Regions from separate parts of the Streptomyces sp. NPDC027189 genome, predicted to be linked through region 3. Evidence: predicted binding sites of a transcription regulator. Region 3 holds the regulator's gene; each other region holds the start of a gene.
The links. Region 3 encodes HrcA, which represses chaperone genes, less so after heat shock. Its sites were predicted from a motif close to TTNGCACTCNGNNNNNCNGAGTGCNAA; they were not measured.
Positions count from the first base shown of each region.

Region 1: groL (chaperonin GroEL) is a predicted target of HrcA. The motif match lies at 2,424-2,450, and genes of this name have one in related genera.
Region 2: groES (co-chaperone GroES) is a predicted target of HrcA. The motif match lies at 2,209-2,235, and genes of this name have one in related genera.

Region 1 covers NZ_JBVHRI010000018.1:7,971-12,714, forward strand. The annotation lists gene ACZ4RZ_RS33740 (NADH:flavin oxidoreductase) at 1-378, opposite strand, end outside; gene groL (chaperonin GroEL) at 676-2,298, opposite strand; gene ACZ4RZ_RS33750 (cold-shock protein) at 2,617-2,820, opposite strand; gene ACZ4RZ_RS33755 (MoaD/ThiS family protein) at 3,270-3,545, opposite strand; gene thrC (threonine synthase) at 3,542-4,744, opposite strand, start outside.
Region 2 covers NZ_JBVHRI010000001.1:827,850-832,593, reverse strand. The annotation lists gene ACZ4RZ_RS03725 (THUMP-like domain-containing protein) at 1-210, opposite strand, end outside; gene ACZ4RZ_RS03720 (polysaccharide deacetylase family protein) at 476-1,366, shown strand; gene ACZ4RZ_RS03715 (polysaccharide deacetylase family protein) at 1,363-2,154, shown strand; gene groES (co-chaperone GroES) at 2,380-2,688, shown strand; gene groL (chaperonin GroEL) at 2,800-4,428, shown strand; gene ACZ4RZ_RS03700 (ester cyclase) at 4,574-4,744, opposite strand, start outside.
Region 3 covers NZ_JBVHRI010000004.1:196,795-201,538, forward strand. The annotation lists gene ACZ4RZ_RS11870 (16S rRNA (uracil(1498)-N(3))-methyltransferase) at 1-96, opposite strand, end outside; gene ACZ4RZ_RS11875 (nitronate monooxygenase) at 93-1,184, opposite strand; gene dnaJ (molecular chaperone DnaJ) at 1,443-2,579, opposite strand; gene hrcA (heat-inducible transcriptional repressor HrcA) at 2,580-3,596, opposite strand; gene ACZ4RZ_RS11890 (MBL fold metallo-hydrolase) at 3,776-4,516, shown strand; gene ACZ4RZ_RS11895 (DUF3097 domain-containing protein) at 4,548-4,744, shown strand, end outside.

The DNA.
Region 1 (4,744 bases), on a different contig from region 3:
GTCCGCGAACGGCGGCTCACCCTGATTGCGCACCATGCCGATGTGCCACAGCTGCGGCACGATCGTGCCACCCGCCGCGTGCACGGCGTCGGCGACCTTCGTCCAGCCCGCCAGCTGCTCCTCACCGTGGAAACGCGGGACGCGGTCGCTCTGCCCGGCCGAATCGTGGCCCACGTACGTGCCCTCGGTGACGATGAGACCCACGCCCGCGGCGGCACGGCGGGCGTAGTACCCGACGACGTCCTCCCCCGGTACGCCGCCCGGCGAGAACTGCCGGGTCATCGGGGCCATCACGATGCGGTTCGGGACGGTCAGGCCGTTCAGGGAGACGGGGCGGGACAGGATCTCGGCTGCGCGCGAGGCGGCGGTGGCAGTCACGAAGGGGGCTCCTCGGAGAGGTCGATCAGTGTCGAGCAGTTAAGGGATTCCGGGCGGTATGTGCACATGCATCGACCGCCCGTGAACGACAACTGCCCCACCCGCCACGACATTCCGCCGCCCCACGGCCCATTCCTGTGATCCCGCACACGCGCGACTGGAGCACCCCGGATCCACCCGACGGCAGCACCCCGGAATCGCCTGATGGCAGCACCCCGAAAACGCCCGAGGGCGGCACCCCCTGGGAGTGGGGGTACCGCCCTCGGAACGTAAGGACAGTGATCAACCAGAGGTCGATCAGAAGTCCATGTCACCGCCCGGCATGCCGCCCGGAGCGGCCGCGCCGGCCTTCTCGGGCTTGTCGGCGATGACGGCCTCGGTGGTGAGGAACAGCGCGGCGATGGAGGCGGCGTTCTGCAGGGCAGAGCGCGTGACCTTCGCCGGGTCGATGATGCCCTCGGCGATCATGTCGACGTACTCGCCGGTCGCGGCGTTCAGACCGTGACCGATGGGAAGGTTGCGCACCTTCTCGACGACGACACCACCCTCGAGACCACCGTTGACGGCGATCTGCTTGAGCGGGGCCTCCAGGGCGAGCTTCACGGCGTTGGCGCCGGTCGCCTCGTCACCCTCGAGCTCCAGCTTCTCGAAGACCGCGGAGGCCTGGATGAGGGCCACGCCACCACCGGCGACGATGCCCTCCTCGACGGCCGCCTTCGCGTTGCGAACGGCGTCCTCGATGCGGTGCTTGCGCTCCTTGAGCTCGACCTCGGTGGCGGCACCGGCCTTGATGACGGCCACGCCGCCGGCCAGCTTCGCCAGGCGCTCCTGGAGCTTCTCGCGGTCGTAGTCCGAGTCCGAGTTCTCGATCTCGGCACGGATCTGGTTGACCCGGCCGGCGACCTGGTCGGCGGAGCCGGCGCCGTCGACGATCGTGGTCTCGTCCTTGGTGATGACGACCTTGCGGGCGCGGCCCAGCAGGTCCAGACCCGCGTTCTCCAGCTTGAGGCCGACCTCCTCGGAGATGACCTCGCCGCCCGTGAGGATGGCGATGTCGCCGAGCATGGCCTTGCGGCGGTCACCGAAGCCCGGGGCCTTGACGGCGACGGACTTGAAGGTGCCACGGATCTTGTTGACGACCAGGGTCGACAGGGCCTCGCCCTCGACGTCCTCGGCGATGATCAGCAGCGGCTTGCCGGACTGCATGACCTTCTCGAGGAGCGGCAGCAGGTCCTTGACGTTGCTGATCTTCGAGTTGGCGATCAGGATGTACGGGTCGTCGAGGACGGCCTCCATACGCTCCATGTCGGTGGCGAAGTACGCCGAGATGTAGCCCTTGTCGAAGCGCATACCCTCGGTGAGCTCCAGCTCCAGACCGAAGGTCTGGGACTCCTCGACGGTGATGACGCCTTCCTTGCCGACCTTGTCCATGGCCTCGGCGATGAGCTCGCCGATCTGGGTGTCGGCGGCGGAGATGGAGGCCGTGGAAGCGATCTGCTCCTTGGTCTCGACATCCTTGGCCTGCTCGAGCAGGGCACCGGAGACGGCCTCGACGGCCTTCTCGATACCGCGCTTGAGGGCCATCGGGTTGGCACCGGCGGCCACGTTGCGCAGGCCCTCGCGGACCAGCGCCTGGGCGAGAACGGTCGCCGTGGTCGTACCGTCACCGGCGACGTCGTCCGTCTTCTTGGCGACTTCCTTGACCAGCTCGGCGCCGATCTTCTCGTACGGGTCCTCGAGCTCGATCTCCTTGGCGATGGAAACACCATCGTTGGTGATCGTGGGGGCGCCCCACTTCTTCTCGAGGACGACGTTCCGGCCCTTGGGGCCAAGGGTGACCTTGACGGCGTCGGCGAGCTGGTTCATCCCGCGCTCGAGACCGCGCCGTGCCTCCTCGTCGAACGCGATGATCTTGGCCATGTGAAGTGGTCCTCCCGGACGGGGTGGATTGCTCCGGATCGCGCCCGCGCCCGCGACGGACGGCCTGCAAACCCTGTGGTTCCTTGCCCCACAGGCCTGCGGGCCTCGCCGGCCCGATCCAAGTTCTGTCACTCTCACTCGGAGAGTGCTAACGCCAATGATTAGCACTCGGCCCCTGCGAGTGCAAGCGCCTCTCACTAACGGGAGCGGGCCCGGCGGCGCGAACGGGGGCGGGTCCGGGAACGCACGAGGGGCCCGCGTCCCTGATGGGATGCGGGCCCCTCGGCGTGAGTGCGTCGGTGGCCGTTCGCGCCGGGATCAGACGGCGAGCTTGACCATGTCCGCCTGCGGACCCTTCTGGCCCTGCGAGATCTCGAACTCCACTCGCTGACCCTCTTCAAGGGTGCGGTAGCCGTCCATCTGAATCGCGCTGTAGTGCACGAAGACGTCCGCACCACCGTCGACCGCGATGAAGCCGTACCCCTTCTCCGCGTTGAACCACTTGACGGTGCCCTGAGCCATGCCTAACTCCCCTATTACTGGCCCTTGCACAGATCCACACTTCGCGGATCCGGGTCAGACCTCACCCCCCAACGGTTGGGGGTGTGCGCCGGAACGCGTCGACCGCGGCTGAATGTATCTGTCCAACTGCCGTCTGCAACAGGTCAATCGGACGAGAATTCTGGGCACGGCCGATCGGTAATATGCGGAGAATTCGAGAAGATTCAGGGCAAGTCGGGCCCCGTAAATGCCATAAACGGCTCAAAAAGGCGGGGCACTTTGGCTACTTCTTGTCGGGTCTCGCGCAGATACTCATATGCGTCCGGCATGAAAGGCGAAGCAGGTTCCCCAACTCTACCGCGCTCAACCATGCAGAATTGCCCCCTCCGTTTCTCTCACGGAGGGGGCAATTCGATGAACTCTTAGTGATGAGCGTTACCTACGGTAACAATCTCACCCTGGGTGACGGTTCAGCCGCCCGCGACGGCCGGGATGATCGACACGCCCGCACCGTCCGGCGTCGCCGTCTCCAGACCCTGCTCGAACCGCACGTCGTCGTCGTTGACGTAGACGTTGACGAAGCGGCGCAGCTTGCCCTGGTCGTCCAGAACGCGCGCGGCGATACCCGTGTGGTTCTTCTCCAGGTCGGCGATGACCTCGGCGAGGGTCCCACCCTCGGCCGTCACCTCGGCCTGGCCGCCGGTGTAGGTGCGCAGGATGGTGGGGATGCGGACGTTGACGCTCATGATGCGAGGCCAGCCTCTCGGAAGGAGTCCAGGTTCGGGCGGATGGTCGCGGTCAGGCCTGTGCCGGCCACCGCGTCCAGGGTCTTGAGGCCGTCGCCGGTGTTGAGGACGACCGTGGTCAGGGTCGGGTCGAGGAGGCCGTTCTCGATCAGCTTCTTCGTGACGCCGAGGGTCACACCGCCCGCCGTCTCGGCGAAGATGCCCTCGGTCCGCGCAAGGAGCTTGATCGCATCGACGACCTGCTCGTCGTTGACATCCTCCACCGCACCGCCCGTGCGGCGCGCGATGTCGAGGACGTACGGACCGTCGGCCGGGTTGCCGATGGCGAGCGACTTGGCGATGGTGTTCGGCTTCTGCGGCCGTACGACGTCGTGCCCGGCCTTGTAGGCGACGGACACCGGCGAGCAGCCCTCGGCCTGGGCGCCGAAGATCTTGTACGGCTTGTCCTCGACGAGGCCGAGCTTGATCAGCTCCTGCAGCCCCTTGTCGATCTTCGTGAGCTGGGAGCCGGAGGCGATCGGGACGACCAGCTGGTCGGGCAGTCGCCAGCCGAGCTGCTCACAGATCTCGTACGCCAGGGTCTTGGAGCCCTCCGCGTAGTACGGCCGCAGGTTGACGTTGACGAAGCCCCAGCCCTCGCCGGCCGGGTCGCCGATCAGCTCGGAGCAGAAGCGGTTCACGTCGTCGTAGTTGCCCTCGATGCCGACGAGCTCGCCGCCGTAGATCGCGGCCATCACGACCTTGCCCTGCTCCAGGTCGTGCGGGATGAACACGCAGGAGCGGAAGCCGGCACGGGCGGCGGCGGCGCCGACCGCGCCGGCGAGGTTGCCGGTGGAGGAGCAGGAGAGGGTGGTGAAGTTGAAGGCGCGCGCGGCCTCGATGGCCTGGGCTACGACGCGGTCCTTGAAGGAGTGCGTCGGGTTGCCGGAGTCGTCCTTGACGAAGAGCTTGCCGGCGTCGACACCGAGCTCGCGCGCCAGGTTGTCGGCCTTGACGAGCTTGGTCCAGCCGGGGTTGATGTTCGGCTTCTCGGCGACGTCCGCGGGGACGGGCAGGAGGGGCGCGTAGCGCCAGATGTTCGCGGGGCCCGCTTCGATACGCTTGCGGAGTTCCTCGGTGTCGTAGGCCGAGAAGTCGTACGCGATCTCCAGCGGGCCGAAACACTCCTCGCAGGCGAAGACCGGGCCGAGCGGGACGCG
Region 2 (4,744 bases), on a different contig from region 3:
CATCCGCTCCGCGTCCTCGGCCCCGAACTTCGCCGCCGCCCGCTGCCGCAGCCGGGCCTGCCCGAGGGCCGCCGAGACCAGCTCGGCCGGGTACTCGCGGCGCAGCCGGGTGGCGACGGCCAGCTCCTGCGCCGGTTCGGTGCCGCGCACCTCGTCGAGCAGGGCGCGGCCCTCTGGGGTGAGCAGGGAGGCGAAGGAGACGTCGTTCACCTGGCCATTGTGGGCCAGTCGGTGGATGGTGCGCGTTCCGGCGGCGGTGTCGGGGCCCGGTGCGGGGCATGACCTGGGAGGATCCGGCGCCATGCGACCCGTACGACAAAATTACAAAAACAGGGCGAAGGGGATGGAGCTTCGCGGGCGATTCGGCGCCCGCGAGGGTGCCGGTCCCGGCAGTGGTGCCGGTTCCGGCAGGGTTGCCGGTTCCGGCAGTGGTGCCGGTCCCGGCAGGGTTGCCCTTTCCCGCGGTGGAGCCGGTTTGCGCGGTCTAGCCCGTTCCCGGGGTGCGGTCGCCGTGCTCGCCCTCGCCGCCCTCGTCTCCGGCTGCTCCGACGGTGGCGGCGTGCGGCCGGCCCCCGGCCAGCAGGCAATGAAGGCGCCCCCCGCCCGTGCCCTCTACTCGTACGCCGCCAAGCTCCGTCTCGCGCAGGCCCAACGGGCCGCCGCGGCCAAGCGCTGGGGACTGGCCAGGACGCCGCTGACGGCCCCGCCGGCGCCTGCCAGGAAGCCGGTGATCAGGGCCCGCGACGGGTTCGAGGTCGACGACCAGGAGGAGCTGGACCTGCCCCCGGTCTTCACCACCGTCCCCACCAAGGACAAGGTCGTCTTCCTCACCATCGACGACGGCGAGGAGAAGGACCCGAAGTTCCTGCGGATGATGAGTGATCTGAAGATCCCGTACACCGCCTTCCTCAGCAACTACCTGGTCAAGGACGACTACCAGTACTTCCGGAAGATGCGCGACCGGGGCGTGACGCTGAACAACCACACGCTCCACCATCCCTACCTGCCCGGACTCTCGTATGCGGAGCAGAGGTACGAGATCTGCGGCATGCAGTCCGTGATGAAGAAGCAGTTCGGCAAGCGCCCCACGGTCTTCCGGCCTCCGTACGGCAACTACAACCAGGACACCCTGCGCGCCGCCAAGTCCTGCGGCATCAAGTACGCGCCCATCTGGGACGAGGAGGTGTTCGTCGACCACTGGGAGTACCGCGAGTGGGACGGCGACCTGCACCCCGGCGACATCGTCCTCACCCACTTCCGCGGCCGGAACGACTGGGAGGGCACGATGCCCGACATGGTCCGCCGCTTCATGAAGAAGGTGACGGACGAGGGATACGCGGTGGCCCGCCTGGAGGACTACCTGTGAGGGTGCGGGGACTGGTCGCCGGGCTGCTCGCCGCCGCTCTTCTGAGCGGCTGTGCGCAGTCCGTCGACCCTATCGAGCGGCTGAGCAAGAAGGCGGCGCAGAAGGTACGGCCGCACGAGTCGGCGTACCGCCGCTGGGGGCTCGCCGCCCCGCTCGCCCGGGCGCCGAAACCGCCCGTCCGGACCACCGCCCGTGCCGCGGGTCGGGGGCTGCCGCCCGTCGTGGACCACGTCCCCACCCGCGACAAGGTGGTCTTCCTGACGTACGACGACGGCGTCGAGCGCGATCCGCGGTTCGTCGACATGGTCCGTGAACTGCGGCTGCCGGTCAGCATGTTCCTCACGGACAGTGTCGTCGGGCCGGGGTACGGGCACTTCGCCCGGCTGCGCGCGGTCGGCGCCAGCGTGCAGAACCACACCCTCGACCACGCCTCCCTGCGCGGCCTGCCGTATCTCGGTCAGCGCGCCGAGATCTGCGGCCAGCAGGACAAGCTCAAACAGCGCTTCGGCATCCGGCCGCGGCTGCTGCGGCCCCCGTACGGCAGGTACGACAGCACGACGTTGCGCGCGGCGGGCGACTGCGGGGTCGCGGCGGTCGTACTGTGGCGGGCGTCGATGAGAGCGGAAGGGCTGCGGTATGCGGAGGGGGACCGGCTGCGGCCCGGCGACATCGTCCTCGCCCGTCCGGAGGACACGGACGGCGTCACGCTCGTCGAGTCGACGACCCGGCTGCTGCGTCGTGTCCAGGCGCAGGGATTCACGGTGGCCCGCCTCGAGGACTACCTCTGACGGCGCACGCGTCCACCCGGTGCGACCAGAAACCTCGCGGCGCGCCGGAGGCTTCTGGCACTCCGCTTGACCGAGTGCTAATCGCGGTCATAGTCTCGGCTCTGGCACTCCCCCCTGGAGAGTGCCAATAGCGACGGGCAGGTCCGGCACCCGCGACGACGGATCGACCTGGTCGCCACCTCAGACAGTTAACCCCGTGAGATCTCCGAAGGGGGAGGTCGGATCGTGACGACCGCCAGCTCCAAGGTTGCCATCAAGCCGCTCGAGGACCGCATTGTGGTCCAGCCGCTGGACGCCGAGCAGACCACGGCCTCTGGCCTGGTCATTCCGGACACCGCCAAGGAGAAGCCCCAGGAGGGCGTCGTCCTGGCCGTGGGCCCGGGACGCTTCGAGGACGGTAACCGTCTTCCGCTCGACGTCACCGTCGGCGATGTCGTGCTGTACAGCAAGTACGGCGGCACCGAGGTGAAGTACAACGGCGAGGAGTACCTCGTCCTCTCGGCTCGCGACGTGCTCGCGATCATCGAGAAGTAATTCACCCAGATTTGCAGTGAACTGCGCCCCTGGCCCCCGCGACCTTATGAAGCCGGGTGCCGGGGGCGCAGTTCGTTCTCCCAAGATTTCCGAGAGGGCTGAATCGCTCCCATGGCGAAGATCCTGAAGTTCGACGAGGACGCCCGTCGCGCCCTTGAGCGCGGCGTCAACAAGCTTGCCGACACGGTGAAGGTGACGATCGGCCCCAAGGGCCGCAACGTCGTCATCGACAAGAAGTTCGGCGCTCCCACCATCACCAACGACGGTGTCACCATCGCCCGCGAGGTCGAGCTCGACGACCCGTACGAGAACCTCGGCGCCCAGCTGGTGAAGGAGGTGGCGACCAAGACCAACGACATCGCGGGTGACGGTACGACCACCGCCACCGTGCTCGCCCAGGCGCTCGTGCGCGAGGGCCTGCGCAACGTCGCCGCGGGTGCCTCCCCGGCGCTGCTGAAGAAGGGCATCGACGCGGCCGTCAAGGCGGTCTCGGACGAGCTCCTCGCGACCGCGCGCCCGATCGACGAGAAGTCCGACATCGCCGCCGTCGCCGGTCTGTCCGCCCAGGACCCGCAGGTCGGCGAGCTCATCGCCGAGGCGATGGACAAGGTCGGCAAGGACGGTGTCATCACCGTCGAGGAGTCCAACACCTTCGGTCTGGAGCTGGACTTCACCGAGGGCATGGCCTTCGACAAGGGCTACCTGTCGCCGTACTTCGTGACGGACCAGGAGCGCATGGAGGCCGTCCTCGAGGACCCGTACATCCTCATCCACCAGGGCAAGATCAGCTCCATTCAGGACCTGCTGCCCCTGCTGGAGAAGGTCATCCAGTCCAACGCCTCCAAGCCGCTGCTGATCATCGCCGAGGACGTCGAGGGCGAGGCCCTGTCGACCCTGGTCGTGAACAAGATCCGTGGCACCTTCAACGCCGTCGCGGTGAAGGCCCCGGGCTTCGGTGACCGCCGCAAGGCGATGCTGGGCGACCTCGCCACCCTCACCGGCGGTCAGGTCATCGCCGAGGAGGTCGGCCTCAAGCTCGACCAGGTCGGCCTGGACGTGCTGGGCACCGCCCGCCGCGTGACCGTCACCAAGGACGACACGACCGTCGTCGACGGTGGCGGTGACCACGAGGCCGTCGTGGGCCGCGTCAACCAGATCAAGGCCGAGATCGAGAACACCGACTCCGACTGGGACCGCGAGAAGCTCCAGGAGCGCCTCGCGAAGCTGGCCGGCGGCGTGTGCGTGATCAAGGTCGGCGCCGCCACCGAGGTCGAGCTCAAGGAGAAGAAGCACCGTCTGGAGGACGCCATCTCCGCGACCCGCGCCGCGGTCGAGGAGGGCATCGTCTCCGGTGGTGGCTCCGCGCTCGTCCACGCCGTGAAGGTCCTCGAGGGCAACCTCGGCAAGACCGGCGACGAGGCCACGGGTGTCGCGGTCGTCCGCAAGGCCGCCGTCGAGCCGCTGCGCTGGATCGCCGAGAACGCCGGCCTGGAGGGTTACGTCATCACCTCCAAGGTCGCCGAACTCGACAAGGGCCAGGGCTTCAACGCCGCCACCGGCGAGTACGGCGACCTGGTCAAGGCCGGCGTCATCGACCCGGTCAAGGTCACCCGCTCCGCCCTGGAGAACGCCGCCTCCATCGCCTCCCTGCTCCTCACGACCGAGACCCTGGTCGTCGAGAAGCCGGCCGAGGAGGAGGCCGACGCCGGTCACGGCCACGGCCACGGGCACTCCCACTGAGGCACCGCTTCATGAAGAAGCCCCCGTTCCACACGGAACGGGGGCTTCCTCGTCACTCGGGCCGGGGCCTCTCCCGCGGATCACGTCGGAGACGCGGGTCCGAGGCACCGCAGCTCTCCGCCGACCTGATCCGCCGGGTCAAGCCCTAGGTCTCCAGCGCGTCGAGCGCGCCGAGTTGGGCCATCAGCCCCAGCCGGTCGTACTGCCACCAGCCCTCGGTGATCTTCCCGTCCTCCGTGCAGCGGAAGATGGTCACGCCGGTCATGGTGACCTGCCTGCCGGTCGCGAGGATCCCCATGAAGTCGGCCTTGTGGGT
Region 3 (4,744 bases):
CACCGAGACGGCGTGCCGTCCCTCGGGCCCGTCGAGGACGTAACGTCCGCCGCCCTCCGCGTCGAAGTGCTCGACCACGAACACCGGGGCGGTCATCGGCCCGCACCCCCGTCCTCTTCCGGGAGCGCCGACAACGCTGTCGTCGCGGCGGCGAGTTCGGCGTTCAGCACCTCCACCAGCTGCCCCGCGGGCAGTTCGCGGGCCATGCGGTGGCCCTGCCCGGCCCACAGCGCCATGCCCTGCGCGTCGCCCGCCGCGGCGGCCGCCTTGCGCAGCGGTGAGGTGAGGTGGTGGATCTCGGGGTACGCGGCGGGCGCGTACGGGCCGTGTTCGCGCATGAAGCGGTTGACCAGTCCACGCGCCGGGCGGCCGGAGAACGCACGCGTCAACTCCGTCCGCACGAACAGGGGGTTGGTCAGCGCCTGCTTGTGCACGACGTTCGCGCCGGACTCGGGGGTGGCGAGGAACGCGGTGCCGAGCTGGGCCGCGCTCGCGCCGGCCGCGAGCACCGCGGCGATCTGGCTGCCGCGCATGATGCCGCCCGCCGCGACGATCGGGATCTGCACGGTCTCGCGGACCTGCGCGATCAGCGAGAGCAGCCCGATGCCGGTGCCGTCCGTCTCCGGGTTGTCGCGGTGGGTGCCCTGGTGGCCGCCCGCCTCGACGCCCTGCACGATCACCGCGGCGGCGCCCGCCCGCTGCACGGCCAGCGCCTCCTCGGCGGTGGTCGCGGTGACCATCGTCAGCGTGCCGGCGCGGGCGAGCGAGTCCAGCACGTCGCGGGTGGGGACGCCGAAGTGGAAGGAGACCACCGGGACCGGGTTGTCGAGGAGGACGGCGAGTTTGGCGTCGTAGCCGTCGTCACGGCCGCTGTCGGGGTCGCCGAGCTCGGTCTCGTACCAGGCGGCCTCACCCGCGAGCTGGTTGGCGTACACCTCGACGGCGGCGGAGTCCGCATACTCGGGCTGCGGCATGAAGAGGTTCACGCCGAAGGGGCGGCCCGTGAGTCCGCGCAGCTGCTTGATCTCCTGGTACATGCCGTCGGCGGTCTTGTACCCGGCGGCGAGGAACCCGAGCCCACCGGCCTCGGACACGGCGGCCGCGAGATGCGGGACGGAGACGCCGCCCGCCATGGGGGCCTGCACGATCGGGTGTGGGAAGAGATCGGTCAGTGCGGAGGACATGACGGCATGTTGTCACGTCCTCCGTACAAGTCCGAATCCGGCCTTCCGCCTGGCATAGGCCACCGGGATGGGCGGTCGCGGGCCGGATTTCCCGCCCCTCAGAACCCCGCCCCGCAAGGGGCGCGGGGAACCGCGCGACCAGCCCCCACCCACCCGCAGTCAAGGAAACACCCGGGGTCTGGGGCGGAGCCCCAGGTACGGGACGGGTAGGGGCGGAGGGGGCGAGCGCATCCATCAGCGGCTCCGCCGCGGGCCACCTCAGCGCCCGTTGAACGCGTCCTTCAGCCGCGAGAACAGCCCCTGCTGCCCGGGCTGGAACTGCCCGGTCGGCCGCTCCTCACCCCGCAGCTTCGCAAGCTCCCGCAGCAACCGCTCCTGCTCGGGATCGAGCTTCGTAGGCGTCGTCACCTCGACGTGCACGATCAGATCGCCCCGGCCACCGCCCCGCAGATGCGTGATGCCCCGCCCGTGCAGCGGAATCGACTGCCCGGACTGCGTCCCCGGACGGATGTCGACCTCCTCCAGGCCGTCGAGCGTCTCCAGCGGAACCTTCGTGCCGAGGGACGCCGCGGTCATCGGGATGGTGACCGTGCAGTGCAGATCGTCGCCGCGCCGCTGGAACACGGCGTGCGGCAGCTCGTGGATCTCGACGTAGAGGTCACCGGCGGGCCCGCCACCGGGGCCGACCTCGCCCTCGCCCGCGAGCTGGATCCGCGTGCCGTTGTCGACACCGGCCGGGATCTTCACGGTCAGTGTCCGACGGGAGCGGACCCGGCCGTCGCCCGCGCACTCCGGGCACGGGGTCGGGACCACGGTGCCGAAGCCCTGGCACTGCGGGCAGGGACGGGACGTCATGACCTGGCCCAGGAAGGACCGCGTCACCTGCGACACCTCACCGCGACCGCGGCACATGTCACACGTCTGCGCCGAAGTGCCCGGCGCCGCGCCTTCCCCATTACAGGTGGCGCAGACGACGGCCGTGTCGACCTGGATGTCCTTCGTCGTACCGAAGGCGGCCTCGTCCAGCTCGATCTCGAGCCGGATCATGGCGTCCTGGCCACGTCGCGTACGCGACCGGGGGCCGCGCTGCGACGCCGTACCGAAGAAGGCGTCCATGATGTCCGAGAAGTTCCCGAAGCCGCCCGCGCCGAAGCCGCCCGCGCCCGCGCCGCCCGACTGGGACAGGGGGTCGCCGCCGAGGTCGTAGACCTGCTTCTTCTGCGGGTCCGACAACACCTCGTACGCGGCGTTGATCTCCTTGAACCGCTCCTGCGTCTTCGGATCGGGATTGACGTCCGGGTGCAGCTCGCGCGCGAGCCTCCGGAACGCCTTCTTGATCTCGTCCTGGGACGCGTCGCGGCGCACGCCGAGTACGGCGTAGTAGTCCGTGGCCACTTACGACTCCGCCAGGATCTGTCCGACGTACCGTGCCACCGCTCGTACCGCTCCCATCGTTCCCGGGTAATCCATGCGGGTCGGGCCGACCACGCCGAGTTTGGCTACTGCCTCGCCGCCCGAACCGTAGCCGACCGAGACCACGGACGTGGAGTTGAGTCCCTCATACGCGTTCTCGTGACCGATTCGCACGGTCATGCTCGAATCCCCGGCCTCACCAAGCAACTTGAGGAGCACGACCTGCTCCTCCAGCGCTTCCAGCACCGGCCGGATGGTGAGAGGGAAGTCATGTCCGAAACGGGTGAGATTGGCGGTGCCGCCGATCATCAGCCGCTCCTCGGTCTCCTCGACGAGCGTCTCCAGCAGGGTGGAGAGCACCGTCGAGACCGTACCGCGGTCCTCCGCCTCGAAGGCCTCCGGCAGGTCCTGCACGAGCTGCGGGACGTCCGCGAAACGGCGGCCCGCGATCCTGCTGTTGAGCCGGGCCCGCAGATCCGCGAGCGTCGTCTCGCCGAACGGCGCCGGGCAGTCGATCATGCGCTGCTCGACCCGGCCGGTGTCCGTGATCAGCACGAGCATCACGCGCGCGGGGGCGAGGGACAGCAGTTCCACGTGCCGCACGGTCGAGCGCGTCAGCGAGGGGTACTGCACCACGGCGACCTGCCGCGTGAGCTGGGCGAGCAGCCTTACGGTCCGGCCCACGACGTCGTCGAGATCGACGGCGCCGTCGAGGAAGTTCTGGATGGCGCGCCGCTCGGGCGCGGTCATCGGCTTGACGCCCGCGAGCTTGTCGACGAAGAGGCGGTAGCCCTTGTCGGTGGGGATGCGCCCGGCGCTGGTGTGCGGCTGGGCGATGTAGCCCTCGTCCTCCAGCGCGGCCATGTCGTTACGCACGGTCGCGGGCGAGACGCCGAGGCGGTGCCGCTCGGTCAGCGCCTTGGAACCGACCGGCTCCTCGGTGCCCACGTAGTCCTGGACGATGGCGCGCAGCACCTCAAGCCTGCGTTCACTGAGCATCGCGCACACCTCCAGAAGTCTTCCCCGTGGCCTTGATGGCCTTCGTGACCTTCTTCCTGGCACTCAGCGCACGCGAGTGCCAGCGTTCCCCGGCCCAGTGTACGGCGGTGAGGTACGGCCCCGGCAAGGGCGGGCCTGCGATGTCGTGCCTGGCAGGCTCTCACGGCTAGCGTCTCCGTATGAGGCTGACTTGGGAAGAGCTGGGGTGGGAAACGGTGGCACCCCGGGTCGGGCGGAAGCGGCTTCCGGTCTGGGACTGCACGGCCGGGCTCGTGGTGGGCGAGGGCGCGGCGCTGATGATCGATCCGGGGTCGAGCCTGCGGGAGGGCGCGCGGCTGCGGACCGAGGCACGACGGATCCTCGGTGGCGACCGCCGCGTGACGCACCTCGCACTCACGCACCCCCACTTCGACCATGTCTTCGGGGCGGCCGCGTTCGCCGGGGTGGAGGTGTTCGGCGCGGTCGGCCTGGACGCGGTCCTCGCGCACCACCGCGAGGAGCTGCGCGCGGACGCCGTACGCAACGGTCTCGACCCGCGCCAGGCGGCGGAGGCCGCGGACCTCCTGGTCCACCCCCGCCATTCGGTGTCCGGCGAGTGGACCCTCGATCTCGGAGGCGGCGTACAGGTCCTGCTGGCCAATGTGGGCCCCGGCCACACCGGCCACGATCTGGTGGTCCTGGTCCCCGGCCCACCCGGCTCCCCGGAGACCGTCTTCTGCGGCGACCTGGTGGAGGAGTCGGGCGAACCCCAGGCGGGACCCGACGCCGTCCCCTCCCACTGGCCGGCGGCGCTGGACCGGCTGCTCGACCTGGGCGGGGAGGACGCGGTGTACGTGCCGGGACACGGCGCGGCGGTGAATGCGGCGTTTGTCCGTGCGCAGCGGGACGCGTTGGCCACACGCTTCGGCGTGTCTTCCTAGCGGGCCGGGAGCTTCTCCTATCGTCATCCGAATGCGCCAGTACTCTCCGGACCTGACCCCGCCGTGGAAGAAGCCCCAAGCCGTGCCCGAGGTCCCCGCCGACCCCGGCCTGGTGGTCGAGGAGCCCGGCACCGGCTTCTGCGGCGCGGTGATCCGCTGCGAGGCGGGCACGGTGACCCTGGAGGACCGCTTCGGCAAGTACCGCGTGTTCCCGCTGGAGCCGCGCGG